DNA from 2 places in the Lysinibacillus sp. G01H genome. Region 1 is predicted to be linked to the other one. Evidence: riboswitches for the same ligand, from Rfam matches in the RefSeq annotation. Region 1 holds a riboswitch; the other holds the start of a gene.

What was found. Region 1 has a riboswitch for FMN ahead of PSR12_RS06335 (ECF transporter S component). Riboswitches for the same ligand answer to the same signal wherever they lie in the genome.
Region 2: linked by a shared signal. The riboswitch ahead of ribE (riboflavin synthase) and the one ahead of PSR12_RS06335 (ECF transporter S component) in region 1 are both predicted to bind FMN.

Annotation. Positions count from the first base shown of each region.
Region 1 covers NZ_CP118397.1:1,307,809-1,316,558, forward strand. The annotation lists gene resB (cytochrome c biogenesis protein ResB) at 1-381, shown strand, start outside; gene ccsB (c-type cytochrome biogenesis protein CcsB) at 378-1,559, shown strand; gene PSR12_RS06315 (response regulator transcription factor) at 1,674-2,390, shown strand; gene PSR12_RS06320 (ATP-binding protein) at 2,383-4,158, shown strand; gene sigX (RNA polymerase sigma factor SigX) at 4,237-4,770, shown strand; gene PSR12_RS06330 (RNA polymerase subunit sigma) at 4,767-6,053, shown strand; FMN riboswitch at 6,197-6,382, shown strand; gene PSR12_RS06335 (ECF transporter S component) at 6,599-7,186, shown strand; gene PSR12_RS06340 (sodium-dependent transporter) at 7,406-8,750, shown strand, end outside.
Region 2 covers NZ_CP118397.1:1,549,974-1,558,723, forward strand. The annotation lists gene PSR12_RS07520 (methyl-accepting chemotaxis protein) at 1-61, shown strand, start outside; gene PSR12_RS07525 (HAD-IA family hydrolase) at 108-725, opposite strand; gene PSR12_RS07530 (YibE/F family protein) at 967-1,743, opposite strand; gene PSR12_RS07535 (YibE/F family protein) at 1,740-2,864, opposite strand; FMN riboswitch at 3,085-3,210, shown strand; FMN riboswitch at 3,327-3,452, shown strand; gene ribE (riboflavin synthase) at 3,659-4,297, shown strand; gene ribB (3,4-dihydroxy-2-butanone-4-phosphate synthase) at 4,322-4,951, shown strand; gene ribH (6,7-dimethyl-8-ribityllumazine synthase) at 4,967-5,449, shown strand; gene PSR12_RS07555 (spore germination protein) at 5,588-7,033, shown strand; gene PSR12_RS07560 (ATP-binding protein) at 7,336-8,643, shown strand; gene PSR12_RS07565 (histidine phosphatase family protein) at 8,743-8,750, shown strand, end outside.

The DNA.
Region 1 (8,750 bases):
CAGCCTCCTTTAGAACCACTGGGTGAAAATAAATACAGAATGAAATTTGCTAGTGCAGAGATGCGTGATATGTCAGGTATTACGGTGCGAAAAGATAGTACCATCCCTATTCTGTTTGTTGGTGGGGTCATCTTTATGATCGGTGTTGCCATTGGCTCTTACTGGAATCATCGTCGTTTATGGCTTCAAGTGGAACCAGACGGCCGTGTGTTAATGGCTGCCCATGTCAACAAAAATATGTTCAGCATGAAAAAGGATTTAGATGCTGTTACAACATTTGCTGCATTGCCTCCATATATAGATCAGTTAGAGAAAGATGAGGCTAGCGAAGAGTCCACAAATGGTGGCATTAAAGAAAAGGAAGGTGACAACACCTTATGAGTTTGATTGACATAAGTGGAAACTTACTATTTGTAGCGTTTATTGCTTATCTAGTTGCGACATTATTATTTGGTGGTTCAATTAAGCAAGGTAATGCTACGGGTAAAAATACTGGCAAATGGGGCAAGCTTGCCATTGTGGTTACTATTATTGGTTTCCTATCACAGCTTGGCTATTTTATTACGCGTTGGATTTATACAGGACATGCGCCAGTAAGTAATATGTTCGAATTTACAACTGCCTTTGGTATGTTCATTGTCGGCGCGTTTATCCTAATTTATTTTATTTATCGTTTGACTGCACTTGGATTAGTGGCACTGCCTGTTGCGCTTTTGATTATTGCTTATGCAGCAATGTTCCCGAAAGAAGTAAGTCCATTAGTGCCTTCATTACAAAGTCATTGGTTAACAATTCACGTTATTACAGCAGCATTAGGGCAATCTATTTTAGCCATTAGTGCTGTGGCAGGACTTATTTACTTATTAAAAGTAGTAGATTTAACAAAGCCCTCTAAACAACGTTTTTGGTTAGAAGCTGTCATGTACTGTCTTGTAGTAGTTGTTGGATTTGTCGCGGTAACATCTACATTTAGTGCTATGGATTATGAGTCTAGCTATAATTATGTGGATAAAGAAGGAACTACTCGTAAAATTATTTACAATTTACCTCCAGTATTCGGTATGAATGAATATGAAGTGATAGAAGAACATGGCATGTCGCCATTAGTAGAAATGCCAGCGTTAATTAATGCTAAAAAATTAACAACCGTTGTTTGGTCATTATTGGTAGGATCTGTGTTGTATTTATTAATTCGTTTAATAGCTCGTCGTCGAATTAGTGCCATTTTCCAACCACTTGTTAAACGTGTCAATTTACAATTACTTGATGAAATTGGTTATCGTTCAGTGCTGATTGGTTTCCCTGTATTCTCCCTTGGTGCTTTAATCTTTGCGATGATTTGGGCACAAATTGCTTGGAGTCGTTTCTGGGGTTGGGATCCAAAAGAAGTATGGGCTCTTATTACATGGTTATTCTATGCAGCATTTCTGCATTTACGTCTATCAAAAGGCTGGGAAGGTCGAAAATCTGCTTGGTTAGCACTAATTGGTTTTGGGATTATTTTATTCAACCTAATTGCTGTTAACTTAATTCTTGCAGGTTTACACTCCTACGCGTAACCTGTGAAGCAACAAGCCTTTTCGCTGTAGCGAAGAGGCTTTCTTTTCTTTTCAATATGTGTCACACCATGTACAATAGAAGTTAGAGAAAGATGGAAGAGAGGGATCGTGAAAGTGTCAGAAAATATTTCAGTATTAGTAGTAGATGACGAGGATCGTATTCGCCGCTTATTAAAAATGTATCTTGAGCGAGAAGGATACCTTGTTGACGAGGCCGAAAATGGAGAACAAGCGATCGAGAAATCTTTAGAAAAAGAGTATCACTGTATTTTACTTGATATTATGATGCCTGAAAAAGATGGGCTAGAAGTGTGTGCAGAAATTCGAGAGCGCGCAGCAACACCAATTATTTTATTAACTGCCAAAGGCGAAGAAGCGAACCGTGTACAAGGCTTTGAGCTTGGTGCAGATGACTATATCGTAAAACCATTTAGTCCTCGTGAGGTTGTGTTACGTGTGAAGGCTATTTTACGTCGTTCACAGGCTTTCTCACCAACGACTAATGCATCTTCTTCAAAAGATTTAGTGGTGTTCCAACACTTAATGATTGACCATGATGCACATCGTGTGACTGCAGAAGGCATTGAGGTTAATTTAACACCGAAAGAGTATGAATTGCTGTACTTTTTAGCGAAATCGCCAGACAAAGTATTTGACCGTGAACAACTACTAAAAGAGGTATGGCATTATGACTTCTTTGGTGATTTACGCACAGTAGACACACATGTAAAACGTTTACGTGAAAAGCTCAACCGAGTTTCTGAAAACGCTGCTAAAATGATTGTGACGGTTTGGGGCGTTGGATACAAATTTGAGGTTGTCAATGAATAGAATATGGAATAGTGTTGTCGGGAAGCTATGGGTAACCATATTGCTTCTCGTTTCATTTGTATTATTTGTTTTCACGGTATTAATGCTTGAATTTCTTCAAAATTACCATATGCAGCAAGCAGAAATTTCATTGCGACAAACAGCAGCAACGGTAGCTAGTATAGTGGATGACAATGAAACAGCCGAATCTACCTCGGAATTATTAAAAGATATTTTACCTACAGGGACCAATGCATTGATCGCTATCAGTCATGTTGAAGTGTCCTTTGCGATGCAAGAGGGTGTCAACAAAAAAGAAATACAAGATACTATATTAGCCAATAAATCTTTTCATGAAGTGTTTCAATCAGATGAGCCGATTATTAAAGAAATGATGATGCCTTCTTCAACTGATCAAGAAAAGATGGAATCTTATGTCGTACTTGGTTTTCCCCTAAATGTTGAAAATGCAGTACATGGAGCTGTCTTCATCTACCAAAGCCCAGATGCGCTACATAAAACGTCTAAGGAAACTACGAAAATTGTCTTTTTAGCAGCCTTCATAGCATTTGTGCTGACGACATTCTTCGCATTCTTCCTTTCTTCACGTATAACTTCGCCATTAAGAAAAATGCGTGAATTAGCTTTTGAAATTGCAAAAGGGAATTTTGAAGCGAAAATGCCTACTACCCAAAATGACGAAATTGGTCAGCTTGCCGTTGCCTTCAACCAAATGGGCCGTCAATTAAAGCATAATTTAGAGGTTATCAACCAAGAAAACGAACAGCTTTCTAATATTTTGACATCTATGACAGATGCAGTGATTACGTTTAATCGGGATCGTACAATATTATTAAGTAATCCACCAGCCGAACGTCTGATGCAAAAGTGGTTTGTCAACAAAGGCTCACAAAGTGCAAAACCTATTCCGCCAGAGCTGTATCATATGCTTGATCATGTGCTGATGTTTGAGGATAAACTAGAAGAGGAAATTGAAATGGATGGCAGCTATTATACATTTACCATTAGTCCTCTTTATAGTGGGGAAATGATACGTGGTGCTGTCGCTGTTATTCGTGATATGACTGAACAGCATCGCTTAGAAAAACTAAGATCGGATTTTATTGCGAATGTCTCTCATGAGCTTCGGACACCGATTGCCATGCTTCAAGGTTACTCAGAAGCATTAATGGATGACGATTTTATTCAGGATCAGGAAGAGCGAAATGAGATTACCAAAATTATTTATGATGAATCGAAGCGAATGGGTCGCCTTGTGACAGATTTATTAGATTTGGCACGTATGGAATCAGGGCATATGACGCTTTATAAAGATGAATTACCAATTAATTCTACTTTTGAACGTATTACACAAAAATTTGCACAGGTAGCAAAAGAAAAGCACGTTCGTCTGCTGTTTGAGAGTGAATTTAATGACGAGGCCATGATTAATATAGATGAGGATCGCATTGAACAAGTGCTTACAAATTTAGTTGACAATGCCCTGAGACATACAGATGAAGGGTCTGTGACTGTAAAAGTAGAGCAGGAGCCGACATTTGCTAAAATATCTGTTCAAGATACAGGACATGGCATTCCTCAAGAGGACTTACCCTATGTCTTTGAACGTTTTTATAAAGCAGATAAGGCACGTACTCGTTCCAAGGGTGGAACTGGTCTCGGCTTAGCCATTGCTAGAAATATTGTGAAGGCACACTCAGGTAATATTATGGTAGACAGTGTGTTGAAAGAGGGTACGACCTTCACGTTTTATTTACCGTTCGATTAATAACAAGTATTGCTATTAATTGGCTGTAACTTCTATGAATGTAAGACGACAAATATTATAGAACGGGGGTGGAGTGCTTTGAATGACTCCGTGTTCCATCGACTATACGATGCATATCACCAAGACGTGTTTCAGTTTTTAATATATTTAGTAAAAAATCGTACACTTGCCGAAGATTTAGCACATGAAGTTTATGTACGAGTGTTGCGCTCATACGATCAATTTGCAGGCAATAGTAGTGAGAAAACTTGGCTATTTGCTATTGCTAAAAATGTAGCAATTGATCATTTTAGAAAGCAAGCTGTACGTCAAAAGCATTCACATGATTTCTTTGACTGGGAAACGGAACAGCTCCATTCAACCACGCCATCACCGGAAGATATGCTACAGGCCAGTGATGAATTTATGCAGGTAGAATCAGCACTTGAAAACTGTACAGGAGACCAAAAAATGGTCATTATTATGCGCTATTTTCAAGATTTATCGATTGCAGAAACAGCGCAAATACTAGATTGGACAGAAGCTAAGGTAAAAACGACCCAGCATCGAGCCATTAAATTTTTAAGGCAACAGCTACAGCCGATTAGAGAACAGGAGGCGAAACGGCAATGACGCATAAGCCATTTGATGATGAACAGCTTGAACATGTCTTGAACAATGCCCCTAAGCTTTCTGACCGCCGTTCAAAAGAAGAAATATTAAATCGGTTAATGGCAGATGCTCGCTTGCAGGATAATAGTCACCTACAAGAAGCGATACAACAACCTATAGAGAATGAAGAAGCACAACAAGAAAGTAAATCTTTAATACAAGATGAACGACCATCACGATTTAAGTTCCGAAAAATGCCGATTTTTACGAGTGTAGCAGCAGTTTTCGCGATAACGGTACTCGTTGGCTTCATGTTCATGAATAATGACGCTAGCCAAAAAGATCTAGCTAGTACGCCAGAAACGGCTAATTACTCTACGTTACAGGAAGATCGTTCTGCTAAAGAGGCAGCTACCCAGGATGAGGCACTTCAATCCAGTATTGTATCGGAGCATGAGCGTATGTTATCTTTACGGTCGTCTGTCTATGAGGAAGATGTGAAAGATGCTGTCGTTTTCCGTATTGGTTTGGCAGGACGCGATGCAGAAAGTGTTCCAATGACATATGTGATACCAAATGAGCGTGTAGCAACTGATTTTGGAACTGAAAAGCCTTCTACCCTACAGATGTATGAAAAATATGCTCCTCAAATAGATGAAGAAGCCAAAGGGTTTACGGATTATCATCCTTTTAAAGGTGAACTGAAGGAGAAGGAAGACAAGCTTGTCCACGTATTACCAAAGGACAATGACTATGATGTTGCATCAGCTACCGTTAATGAGTACAAAGGGACTTTAGAGGATACCTTCTCGGATTCTGAATATACGGAAGTTGAGATTCAAAATGAAGATGGCACACCTTATGAGTTTTCTCAGGAGGGTGAGCCAAGTCAAGCCATGTCATTAACAAACGCCAAGCATTTTAATTATTATTTATACCAAGATGGTAATGGGGCAGAATATCTATCACCAGATTTCCGTCAAACATTTGCTAATGTTACAGAGGCACTTACACTAATGAAAAACAAAAATGATGATGTTTATGTAACAGTGGTTCCTGAAAATGTAACATATACCGTGAAAGAGGAAGCAGAAGGTGTAGTCGTAACATTCGATATTCCCTTAGATTTAGCATCGATGGAGCCAATTCGCGCTACCCAATTGATTGAAGCTATGATGTTAACTGCTGCTAGCTTTGACCAACAATTACGCTTGGATAATGTGGTCCAAGAAAGCTGGGAAGGATTCGATTTAAAAACGTATTTACCCAAGCCTGTGGGGCCAAATAAACAATATATGCCTTAGTCAAAATCAAAAATGGAGCATTCCTGTAACATGGAATGCTCCATTTTTACAATACTTACAAATCTAATCGGAATTTTTTAAGCAGAACTATTTACTTTTTCTTAATAATTAATTATAGTAAGGTTGTAGTATAAAATAATATGATTCATCTTCGGGGCAGGGTGAAAATCCCGACCGGCGGTAATAGAGTGGTGAACCGTTAATGTTTCCATTAACTCGAATGGTTTATGCTTCGCTCTTCAGCCCGCGACCTGTGCAAATTTATTTGCATGGCTGACTTGGTGTGATTCCGAGGCCGACAGTTAAAGTCTGGATGGGAGAAGATGGAGGTACGATCGTCATTCATTGTTATGAAATAAACTATGACCGAGCGCTTTTTTGTATGGCTTTTTAAACAGTGCTCAAAAATAGTTTAAATTGACGCTTATTCGTCATGCCTTTCTCCCTTGTGCTCTTTATGCATAAGGGTTTTTTCGTGCTAACAATTGAAAGATCGTCACCTTTCTTCTTGCGAGATTGAATCAGCAAAGAGGAGAGAGTTTTCTATGAAGAAAAATGTTAAACTTCAATCGTTTATTACGATTGGCATGCTGAGCAGTATTTCGTTTTTATTAATGCTTTTTAATTTCCCAATTCCACCATTCCCAGCATTCTTGGAAGTCGACTTTAGTGATATGCCTGCATTAATAGCAGCCATCACAATGGGGCCTGTAGCTGGTATTTTAGTAGAATTATTTAAAAATGTATTGGATTGGATTTTCTCTGGAACGCCAACAGGTGTGCCAGTAGGTCATATTGCCAACTTTGCAACAGGTATTTTATTTATTTTGCCTGTAAGCCTTATTTTTAATCGCTTTAAAACAATTGCTGGTCTTGTTGGAGGTTTAGCGACAGGAACAGTCGTAATGGCAGTAGGGATGAGTATTTTAAACTACGCAGTATTTTTACCGATGTACACATACTTCTTAGGAATGGAACCGGTTGTAGGTGACTCACTTTATAAAATGATTATCGCTGGGATTTTACCATTTAACATTGTGAAAGGTGTTTTATTAACGGCTATTATGGCGTTTTTATTTACAACTATGCGCAAGTGGATCGACCGCCAGCGTTCTATCTATATAACAAAATAATTTTTACTAACCTCGGGTGAACATACCTGAGGTTTTTTTTTGGAAGGAATGATGGATAGGGAAAGGTGTGAAGAAAAGAAAGGCAAAACTAACGGATAAATATAGAAAAAAGTAATGGAGTAAAATAGCTAACTAGTACTTTATAATTACAACCTAGTCGAAAGCTATATTTTCATGTAAAATAGAGAAGAGTTTAGAATGTTTGAGGAGTTTGAAGAGATGAGTGGAAAAAAAGGACAATGGTCTAGTAAATTAGGTTTTATTTTAGCGTCAGCTGGTGCGGCGATCGGACTAGGGGCAATTTGGAAACTTCCCTATGTAACAGGACAAAGTGGTGGAGGAGCATTTTTCCTTATCTTTGTGTTATTTACCTTGTTAATAGGACTACCGATGTTATTGTCCGAGTATGTTTTAGGACGTGGTACACAATCCGAGGCTGTAACAGCGTATAAAAAAATTGCTCCAACTAAGCCAGGATGGGCCTGGATTGGTCGAATGGGCGTGCTAGGCTGTTTTTTATTATTAACTTTTTATAGCGTTGTTGGAGGTTGGATCTTTATTTATAGCGGGCTAGGTGTAGCTGGCGCGGTAATTGATCCAGCAGTAGATCCTGCTGAATTATTTGGAAAAATTATAGGCACGCCTTGGATTACGCTAGTTGGTCTAGTGTTTTTTACATTAGCCAACGTACTTGTGATTTCATTAGGTGTACAAAATGGGATTGAAAAGGCCAATAAATGGATGATGCCGTTACTTTTCATAATGTTTATTGTCCTTGTTGTGCGTGCAGTTACATTAGATGGGGCAATGGAAGGGGTAAAATTCTTCTTATGGCCTGATTTCTCGAATATTACGGGTAAGGCATTATTAGAAGCCTTAGGGCAATCGTTCTTTGGGTTAGCAGTAGGTTTTTCTTGTCTAGTTACATATAGCTCTTATCTAAAAAAAGATGTCAGTCTTCCGAATTCAGCGGGTTCTGTAGTGCTGTTAACCGTGCTTGTTTCATTTTTAGCAGGTTTAGCGATTTTCCCTGTTGTGTTCGCCTTTGATTTAGAGCCAGCAGTGGGTCCAGGTTTGCTATTTATGGTGCTACCAACAGCATTTAGTCAAATGCCATTTGGTGAAGTGTTTTTAGCCATGTTTTTATTGCTATTTTTATTTGCTACATTAACGTCATCATTTAGTTTATATGAGATTATCGTCGCGGCATTTATGGAGCATAGTCAGAAATCGCGTCCAATGTGGACACTTTTACTTGGTATAGTCGTGTTTATTGCAGCCATTCCAGCAGCGCTTTCTTCGAGTGTTTTATCGGATATAATGATTTTTGAGAAAAGTATCTTTGATGCAACCGATTTTTTAGTGTCGAATATCATGCTTCCGCTAGGGAATTTATTCATTGCTATTTTTATTGCCTATGTAGTGGATAAAGAATTTGTGAAGAGAGAATTGCTAACGGGAAGTCAAATGGGACAAGGGTATTATTCGACATATCGTATGTTAATGCTAGTTGTTGTACCGATTATCATTCTAGTTGTGTTTGTTAATATGCTACTGCAGTATT
Region 2 (8,750 bases), 240 kb from region 1:
CTACAAAGGGGTTAATAGTACAGCAGAAAAGCTTATGCAAATTAGTGACATCAAAGGATAGTCATATAAAAAGGATAATAGACAAGTGCTATTATCCTTTTTCATGATTAAATGATCTCTAAAATTTCCTGTGGTGTTGTGACACTGTATTCAGGTTCTTCATTTTGCACAACCTCTTTGGCATCATAGCCCCATTCCACCCAAATAATTGGTACTCCGGCTTTCTTACACGCAACAATATCCCTTTGCTCGTCTCCAATATATACGACGTCAGATGAGTCAACATTCGCTTCCTTTAAAAACTTTTTCATTACTTTGTCCTTACCAAAAATGCGGTTGGAGCAAAGTACATCTGCTACACAATGAATACCGTTCATTTTAAGAAATTCTAAAATATTCTCTTTAGAGTTTGAGGAAATAATCAGGATTTTATAGCCTCTTTTATCAATCTCTATTAATACTTCCTTCATTCCCTCGAACAGATGAACATCATTTAATGATTGGCGATACAATTTATAAAATTGCGGTAAAATCATAGGCAACTTATACATTGGAAAGTCGAATAATTTACTGCGTTCTGAAATTGATAATTTTTTTAATGTATCAATTTCCTTCAATTCAATGCCTTTAAATTTATATTTTTGGGCTAAAGTATTCCATGCTGATGCAAACACAGCAGTAGAATCTGCCAGCGTCCCATCAAAATCAAAGATAATATGCTTCATTGCAAACTTTCTCCTTTTTCATCTCGTTGTATTGACGTTCTATGCTAAAAAATGTTACATGGAATGGGCGATCTAGTAATCCTGAAATAACAACCATTTTGAGCGTACGTAAACATCTTATGGTAAATATTATCAGAAAATGAGGCGATTGCAATGGAAATGCTACAACAAAAAGAGGTGTCTCAAAAGTCCATTGAGACACCTCGGCATTATTTTGTTTTATGATAGGTGCTGGTAATTTTTATAAAAGTTTTTCTGCTTTTTCGCGTGTACGAATTAAATAATAGGCATTGATGCAGGAGGCAATCGGAATAATCAGTGCAATGCCGATACCTGCACAAAAAATGGTTGTCATTTCTGCACTAAAAACTTTGGAGTTAACAATTTCTCCAATCGAATAGGAGAGGTCCTTGAACCAGATTAACAAGCTTAAATAGCCACCAAAGAAAGCAAAAAATAACGTATTGGTATCGGTTCCTAATATATCTCTTCCTATACTTAAGCCAGCTGCAAATAGTTTTTTTCTACTAATCGAAGGATTACGATAAAAAATCTCATGCATGGAGGTAGCGATAGAAATAGCTACATCCATAATGGCACCTATCGTACTCATAATGATGACTGATGCACCAATCTGCACAAAATTAACACCAATGTAGAGAGAAAAGATGCTGATTTCTTCAGTTGATTCTTCGCCAAACCCTTGGATCATCGACTTTTCCGTTACAAAGGTAATAAAGAGTAGTAACACAACTATCGTCACCATCGTCGAGATAAAGGCTGTAATGGTTTTACTATTTGTTTTATTGATATAGAAAAGGCTAATACAGCTAATGATCGTACAGGCAATAAACGTCAAGATGATAGGGCTATTTTTAGGGTTTGTCATTAAAAAAATGGTGACAAAGAGTACACCAAAGTTTAGGAATAAAGAAAGAAATGAGCGTATCCCCTGTCTACCGCCGACTAGAACCATTAACACGCACAATATAACTGCTAATAAGACGACAACATTCATTCTCGAACCCTCTTTCGATTAATGAAAAATATAGCGGTATACAGACTAATAGGAATCGTAAGGACAACACCAATACCCCCTGCTAAGGCACGGGCTAATTCTAAAGAAAGATTTAAGGACAATGTAAGCCCTAATGTGGAAGAATTTTTTAAATAGAGAATAATCATAGGTATGGAGCCGCAAAGGTAGGCAAAGAATAAAATACTTGTAATAGTACCCATGATATCTTTACCGATTTCATGTCCCGAAGATTTAAGTGCTTTGACAGGGATCGTAGGATCTTGCTCGTATAAAGCAAAAATCGAGGAAGCCATTGTAATAGAAACATCCATTACTGCCCCGAGTGAGCCAATAAATAAACCTGCCATAAAGACGGTACGATAGGGACGCGTTAAAAATTGCATTTCTTCATAACGAAGACCATTTTCACCTGTCAACCACATTACAATAGAGCTTATGATAAGCGCTAGAATAGTGCCTAAAAGTGTGGACACGATGGCTACATATGTTTTTGTATTTAATCCACTAATAAGTAGTAGCGAGATAATTGTAAATAGCACCGCACAAATGCCGCTGACTACTAATAGGCTTACGCCCCCATGCTTCACATAAAGATCTAATGCGAATGATAAAATCACAGCATTGACCACCAGGCTAATGATAGAAAATAAGCCTTGTCTTTTACCTATAATAAGTAGGGCAAAAATAAAAATCCATGCAATCATTACCATGGTTTGATCACGTTTTAAATCGACAATGGTTCCTGTTAAAACTGATTGTGCTGTGCGATCATCTAGCGTGACAAAGATTTCATTGCCTACATGGTATTCTTGATCAAAAGCACCAGACGAAGAATAGTCATTCGTCAAATGAATGGATTGCCCCTTATGCTGACCATTTTTGATAATGGCCATAATTTCCTGTGTAAATAAAAAATCCCTATTTTCATACATGTCTGTCATTGGTTCTGATTTTGTTACATCCACTTGCGTTATTTTCGCTATCGGTCGATCATAAAATTGTTCATTATGATGTACGAAAACAATCGAAACCCCACAACAGAATGCTAATAGGGCATAGCAAATAGCTTGTTTAAAAGGTATATTTTTTAAAAATGTCAAGTAAATGACCTCCAAACGGCTAGACTGAATAGTCACTTGTAAAGGAACGTTTTTTTGATTAAGAAGTTCCATTAACAGGTTAAATGTCATCATTTTAATAACATCTTTTACATTTTTTAAGTCTCGTCAGAGCTGTTTAAAATTTATGCTTCCAAAAAAATTTAAAAAGAAGGATGGATAATATAATAAAATAGTGTTATCGTAAGACTAGCTAAATAAAAATATTCTTCGGGGTAGGGTGAAATTCCCGATCGGCGGTGATGAAGCAATTCAAAGTCCGTGAGCGCAAGCTGATTTGGTGCAAATCCAAAACCGACAGTTACAGTCTGGATGGGAGAAGGGTAAAAATGCGAACTTTTTAAATTGATTCTAATTTAGAAGGTTTATTTGACTATGCATTTATTACAAAACTTCCCAATCACCTTGTGGGAAGTTTTTTTATTTAGCTACAATCGAATAGAAGATGTTCTTCGGGGTAGGGTGAAATTCCCAATCGGCGGTGATGAAGCAATTCAAAGTCCGTGAGCGCAAGCTGATTTGGTGCAAATCCAAAACCGACAGTGATAGTCTGGATGGGAGAAGAACGAATGAGATAACAGTCTATGAAAAAATTGTTTTCAAATAGGCTTATTTGTTGATGTCTTATACTCCCAAAACCCCTTTGATGTAAAGGGGTTTTTATTTTTATATTGTTAACGAGAGAAGGGAGAAGGATAAGGATAAGGCACAAAAACAGGTGGATCAACTTTAAAAGTAAAGAATAGAAGTGCTAATAAAGTAGAGTAGGTGATGGAATGTTTACTGGACTTGTAGAGGATATTGGTATCATAAAAGCCGTGCAAAGCGATCGGAACAGTATGAAAATTACGATTCAATCAGCCAAGATAACGGAGGATGTCAAGCTTGGTGACAGTATAGCGGTCAATGGAGTTTGTTTAACGGTGACACATTTCACACAACAGCAGCTTACGATGGATGTTATGCCTGAAACAGTCAAAGCAACAAATTTACAGCAGCTGGCAATAGGTGATTCTGTTAATTTGGAGCGGGCCATGCCTGCTAATGGACGATTTGGAGGTCATTTTGTTGCTGGTCATGTTGATGGAGTCGGCAAAATTTTGCGAAAACGTCCAGTGGCAAACGCCGTTTATATTGATATCGAAATGTCTGAGGAACTAACCAACTTTTGTATTCCAAAGGGTTCCATAACAATTGATGGCACAAGCTTAACCCTTTTTCATGTTGAAGCCAATAGTGTCACGATTTCGCTCATTCCTCATACTTACAAAGAAACCGTTTTAGGTTTGAAGAGGGTTGGAGCAATCGTTAATATCGAAACCGATTTAGTCGGAAAATACATTATAGGGCAATTAAAAAAAGGGCAAACAACGCCAGCTATTACAAGAGATTATTTAGCACAACATGGTTTTTAAATCATAGAATAGGAGTTGATCATCGTGCTACATTCAATTGAAGAAGCCATAGAGGATTTAAGGCACGGCAATATGATTGTGGTGGTTGATGATGAGGATCGAGAAAATGAAGGAGATCTTCTGGCACTCGCTGAATTCATCACACCAGCAACAATCAACTTTATGGCAACCAATGGTAGAGGTTTAATTTGTACGCCGATTTCGCAGCAGCTTGCACAAAAGCTAGATTTATATCCAATGGTTCAGCACAATACGGATAACCATCAAACCGCATTTACGATAAGCATCGACCATGTAGAAACAACGACAGGGATTAGCGCCTTTGAGCGTGCGCTAACGATACAAAGGATGATAGAAAAGCAAGCTAAGCCGACTGATTTTCGTCGACCAGGCCATATTTTTCCGTTGATTGCGAAAGAGCAAGGAGTGCTGCAACGGAGAGGGCACACAGAGGCGACGATTGATCTAGCGAAGCTTTGTGATAGTGTACCAGCAGGTGTTATTTGCGAAATTATGGGGGATGATGGGCACATGCTTCGGTTTGAAGAACTGACAAAGTTCGCTGCACATCATGGCTTAAAAATGATATCGATAGAAGCATTGGTTGCATATCGTAAACAATTATCCACTAATAAATCTAAAATTTCTATGTAAAAAGGAGAAAAAACAATGGGTCAAACATTTGAAGCACAATTAATTGGAACGGATTTGAAAATTGCAGTAGTAGTGGGTCGTTTTAATGAGTTCATTACTAGCAAATTATTGGATGGGGCAATGGATGGTTTAACTCGTCATGGGGTTGATCCTGCATTTATTGATGTTGCATGGGTACCAGGGGCTTTTGAAGTTCCTTTTATGGCAAAACAACTGGCAGAAACAAAGAAATATGATGCCATTATTGGTTTAGGTACTGTTATTCGTGGCTCTACAACACACTATGACTATGTTTGTAATGAATCTGCAAAAGGCATTGCCAATGTGTCATTGTCAACGAATGTACCTGTTATTTTTGGAATTGTTACTACCGAAAATATTGAACAGGCAATTGAACGTGCAGGAACGAAATCTGGTAATAAAGGCTATGATGCGGCAATGTCTGCAATTGAGATGGCAAATCTAAAGAAAATGATTAGTTCAGGACAATTTAAATAGTCGTCACAACATTTGTTTCTTTGAATATTTTGAACAACCATGGGAAAAATATGCTTAAGTGTATTTATTGAATGTGATTGTTTTCATAAATGTACTAATCTTGAGCTGGCTCAGTAGGAGATGAGAAGTATTTCATCAATGGAACAAATTAATTTGAAAATGTTGAAATCACTATTTCAACGCTCTGCTGATGTGATTTTCCAACAATATAATTTTCAGCAATATACAGTACATTTGATAACTTGTGATGCAATGGTCAATGAGCAAATTCTTCAAACTGTGGTTGTTCAACGTGTTCAATCTTTGTTAAGCAATGTCACTGAGGACATGCTAGAGGAAGAAATCGAACAGCATTTACACATTCCCTATTTACAAAAGATTTTATCGAAAGAGGATGCGGTAACTAGGGTCTATAAAGGACATGTCTTATTGTATTTTGAAGAAAATCAATTACTTTATTCTAGTGATATTTCAAAAAGACCCAATCGAGAGCCAGGGGAAACAACATTAGAACTAGTAGTAAAGGGACCTAGAGATGACTTTATTGAAGACGTTTTTATTAATATTGCTTTATTAAGAAAACGATTACCCACTAATTCTTTTAGTGTAGAGACATTAGAAATTGGCAAGCGTTCTAAAACAACCGTAGCCATTTTATATATGGAAGACATCGTAAATTTAGATATGCTGGAACAAATTCGACTTCAATTACAAAAAATTGATACGGATATTGTTATCAATGGTGACTTATTAATGGAAACAGTTGAAAAGACAGCGACAATTCTTCCAAGACATGATTATACAGGTAGACCTGATTTTGCAATGCAGGCGTTAATTAGAGGAAGAATACTCTTAATGATTGATGGTGTGTCCTATGCTATAATTACACCTACGAATATTATGTTGCTCTTTAAATCGGCAGAGGATAATGAGTACCCAATCATTGTTAGCTCGATGGAACGATTACTCAGAATTGTCGGGATATTAATAAGTATGCTGCTGCCAGGTTTTTGGCTTGCATTGACAACTTATCATCAAGAACAGCTTCCATTTCTACTACTTGCAACAGTTGTCGAATCGAGAACGGGATTGCCTTTTCCAACTATTCTAGAAATTTTAATGATGCTATTTATGTTTGAATTGTTTCGTGAAGCCAACTTACGTCTTCCAAGTGCAGTCAGTGGCTCAGTTAGTGTGGTAGGGGGGCTAATTATTGGAGATGCTGCTATTAAAGCAGGTGTTACAAGCCCCTCAATGATTGTTGTAATTGCCATTTCCAGTATCGCTGCATTTACATTGGTCAATCAATCGTTTGTAACGGCTATGAGTATTTTTCGATTAATCATTATTATGGCTTCGGCGTTTTTTGGTTTATTTGGTTTTTTTATAGCCGTGTTTTTCATCCTTTTGTATACTACAAATATGAAAGTCTTAGGAGTACCGTATGTAAACTTTAGTGCAGATTTTGAAAAAGGGGATGTTGGTAAGTCATTATTACGACTCTCTCCCAAGGGCTATAGTAAACGGCCTGCCTTTTTAAAGCCCCAGGGTCGAACACGTACTTCAGAAAAAAAAAATAAGTAATTTTATTAAAGATCAGGTATAGTGGATACCTGATCTTTTTGTTAGTCTTTTAATTTTCCATTTAAATTAGGAAATGAGACATAAAACATTATTGCTTACCTTTTTAGTTTACTTTCTTGTCAGGGATTATTAAACTATTTGTTACAGTGTGTAATTTTGGGTATGAATAAAATAAAAATTGATTTTGTGTTTTAATTTATGTAGGATATACAAGCAATGTTTGCTTTACAAACAAAAAAATAGAGTTAATTATAATATAATAATATTCTAGAATATTTATAGATGAGGAAGTACCGTTTTTTATGAAAAATAGAAAAATAAAACTAATATTAATTCTATCAACGATTTTATTATGTTTGTTTACAAGTTTAAACGTCTTTACATCCTATGTAAAAATAAAAAAGACCGTTGAAGAGTCGATTGCCAATCAAAGTTTAGAGGCAGCCCATTCTATTGCTGCATCCATTGATACGGATGCCTATCAGCGATTTTTAAATAATCCACAGGAAAATGATTATTATTGGAAAGTAAGAAATTATTTAAACGATGCTAGGATAAAATTAGGTGCACTATTTGTTTACACTTTAAAGGTGGATAATCCTGAAGTATCTATAGCCATGATTACAGGCATGCCAAAAGAAATGAAAGAGGGCTTCGGTATTGGAGTAGTTTGTACTGTTCCTGCAAAGCATGTAGAAAAGGCCTATAATGGTGAAACCTATGTTACAGAGGTAATTCATGATTCTGAACATGGGTCTTATTTATCTGTTGGTGCACCCATCAAAGATGATAATGGAACAATTATCGGGTATTTAGGCATTGACATTAGTGCAGATACGCTAAATGGTATTAAGGGTAAAGTCATTGAAGACAACCTATTTAATTTTATTTTTAATGGTGTACTTATTTTAATTGTCATCGGTTCTTTTTTATTTTTACAAAGATGGTATCAAAAAGAGGTGGCGAAGGAAGTTGGCGCTACAGAAGACACGTATCTAGCAGAAATCAAAACATTGATTACTTCGGTGTCGTCCCTACGTCATGATTTTACAAACCATATTCAAGTGTTACATGGTTTATTACAATTAGAAAAAACAGATCAGGCGAAACAATATTTATCCTCACTATCGAAAGAAGTTCAAGCGATTAAGTCATTAAAATTAAATATTGATCATCCAGGTTTGTCCATCTTATTGCAAACGAAGAAATTAACGGCTCAAAATCATCATATTGATATGGATTTTACGATTTCTCAAAATGACTTTAATAGGATTAAAACGACAGATTTAATCAAGATTCTATCCAATTTAATTGATAATGCGATTGATGCTGCTGTTGAATTACCTGAGGAACAACGTAAAATTAAGATTTGCTGTACTGCAGATGAATCACAGTATGAATTTAAAATTACCAATACAGGGCCAAATATTGCGAATCCTGATCAAATATTTAAACAAGGATTTTCAACGAAAAAACATGAGAATGGTAGACTAAGAGGACAAGGCTTATTTATTGTCAAAGAAATTATCACTAAATATAATGGTCATATTTCAATTGATTCATCAAAACATTTAGAAACGACTGCTATTGTCAGAATTCCAATAAAATAACAGAAAAAAAGCTTCCTACAAAAAGTTGTGGGGAGTTTTTTCTATGTATAGCACATACATTACAAAGTAGAAAGTGATATGATGAAGGAGATGAAGAAAATGGAAAA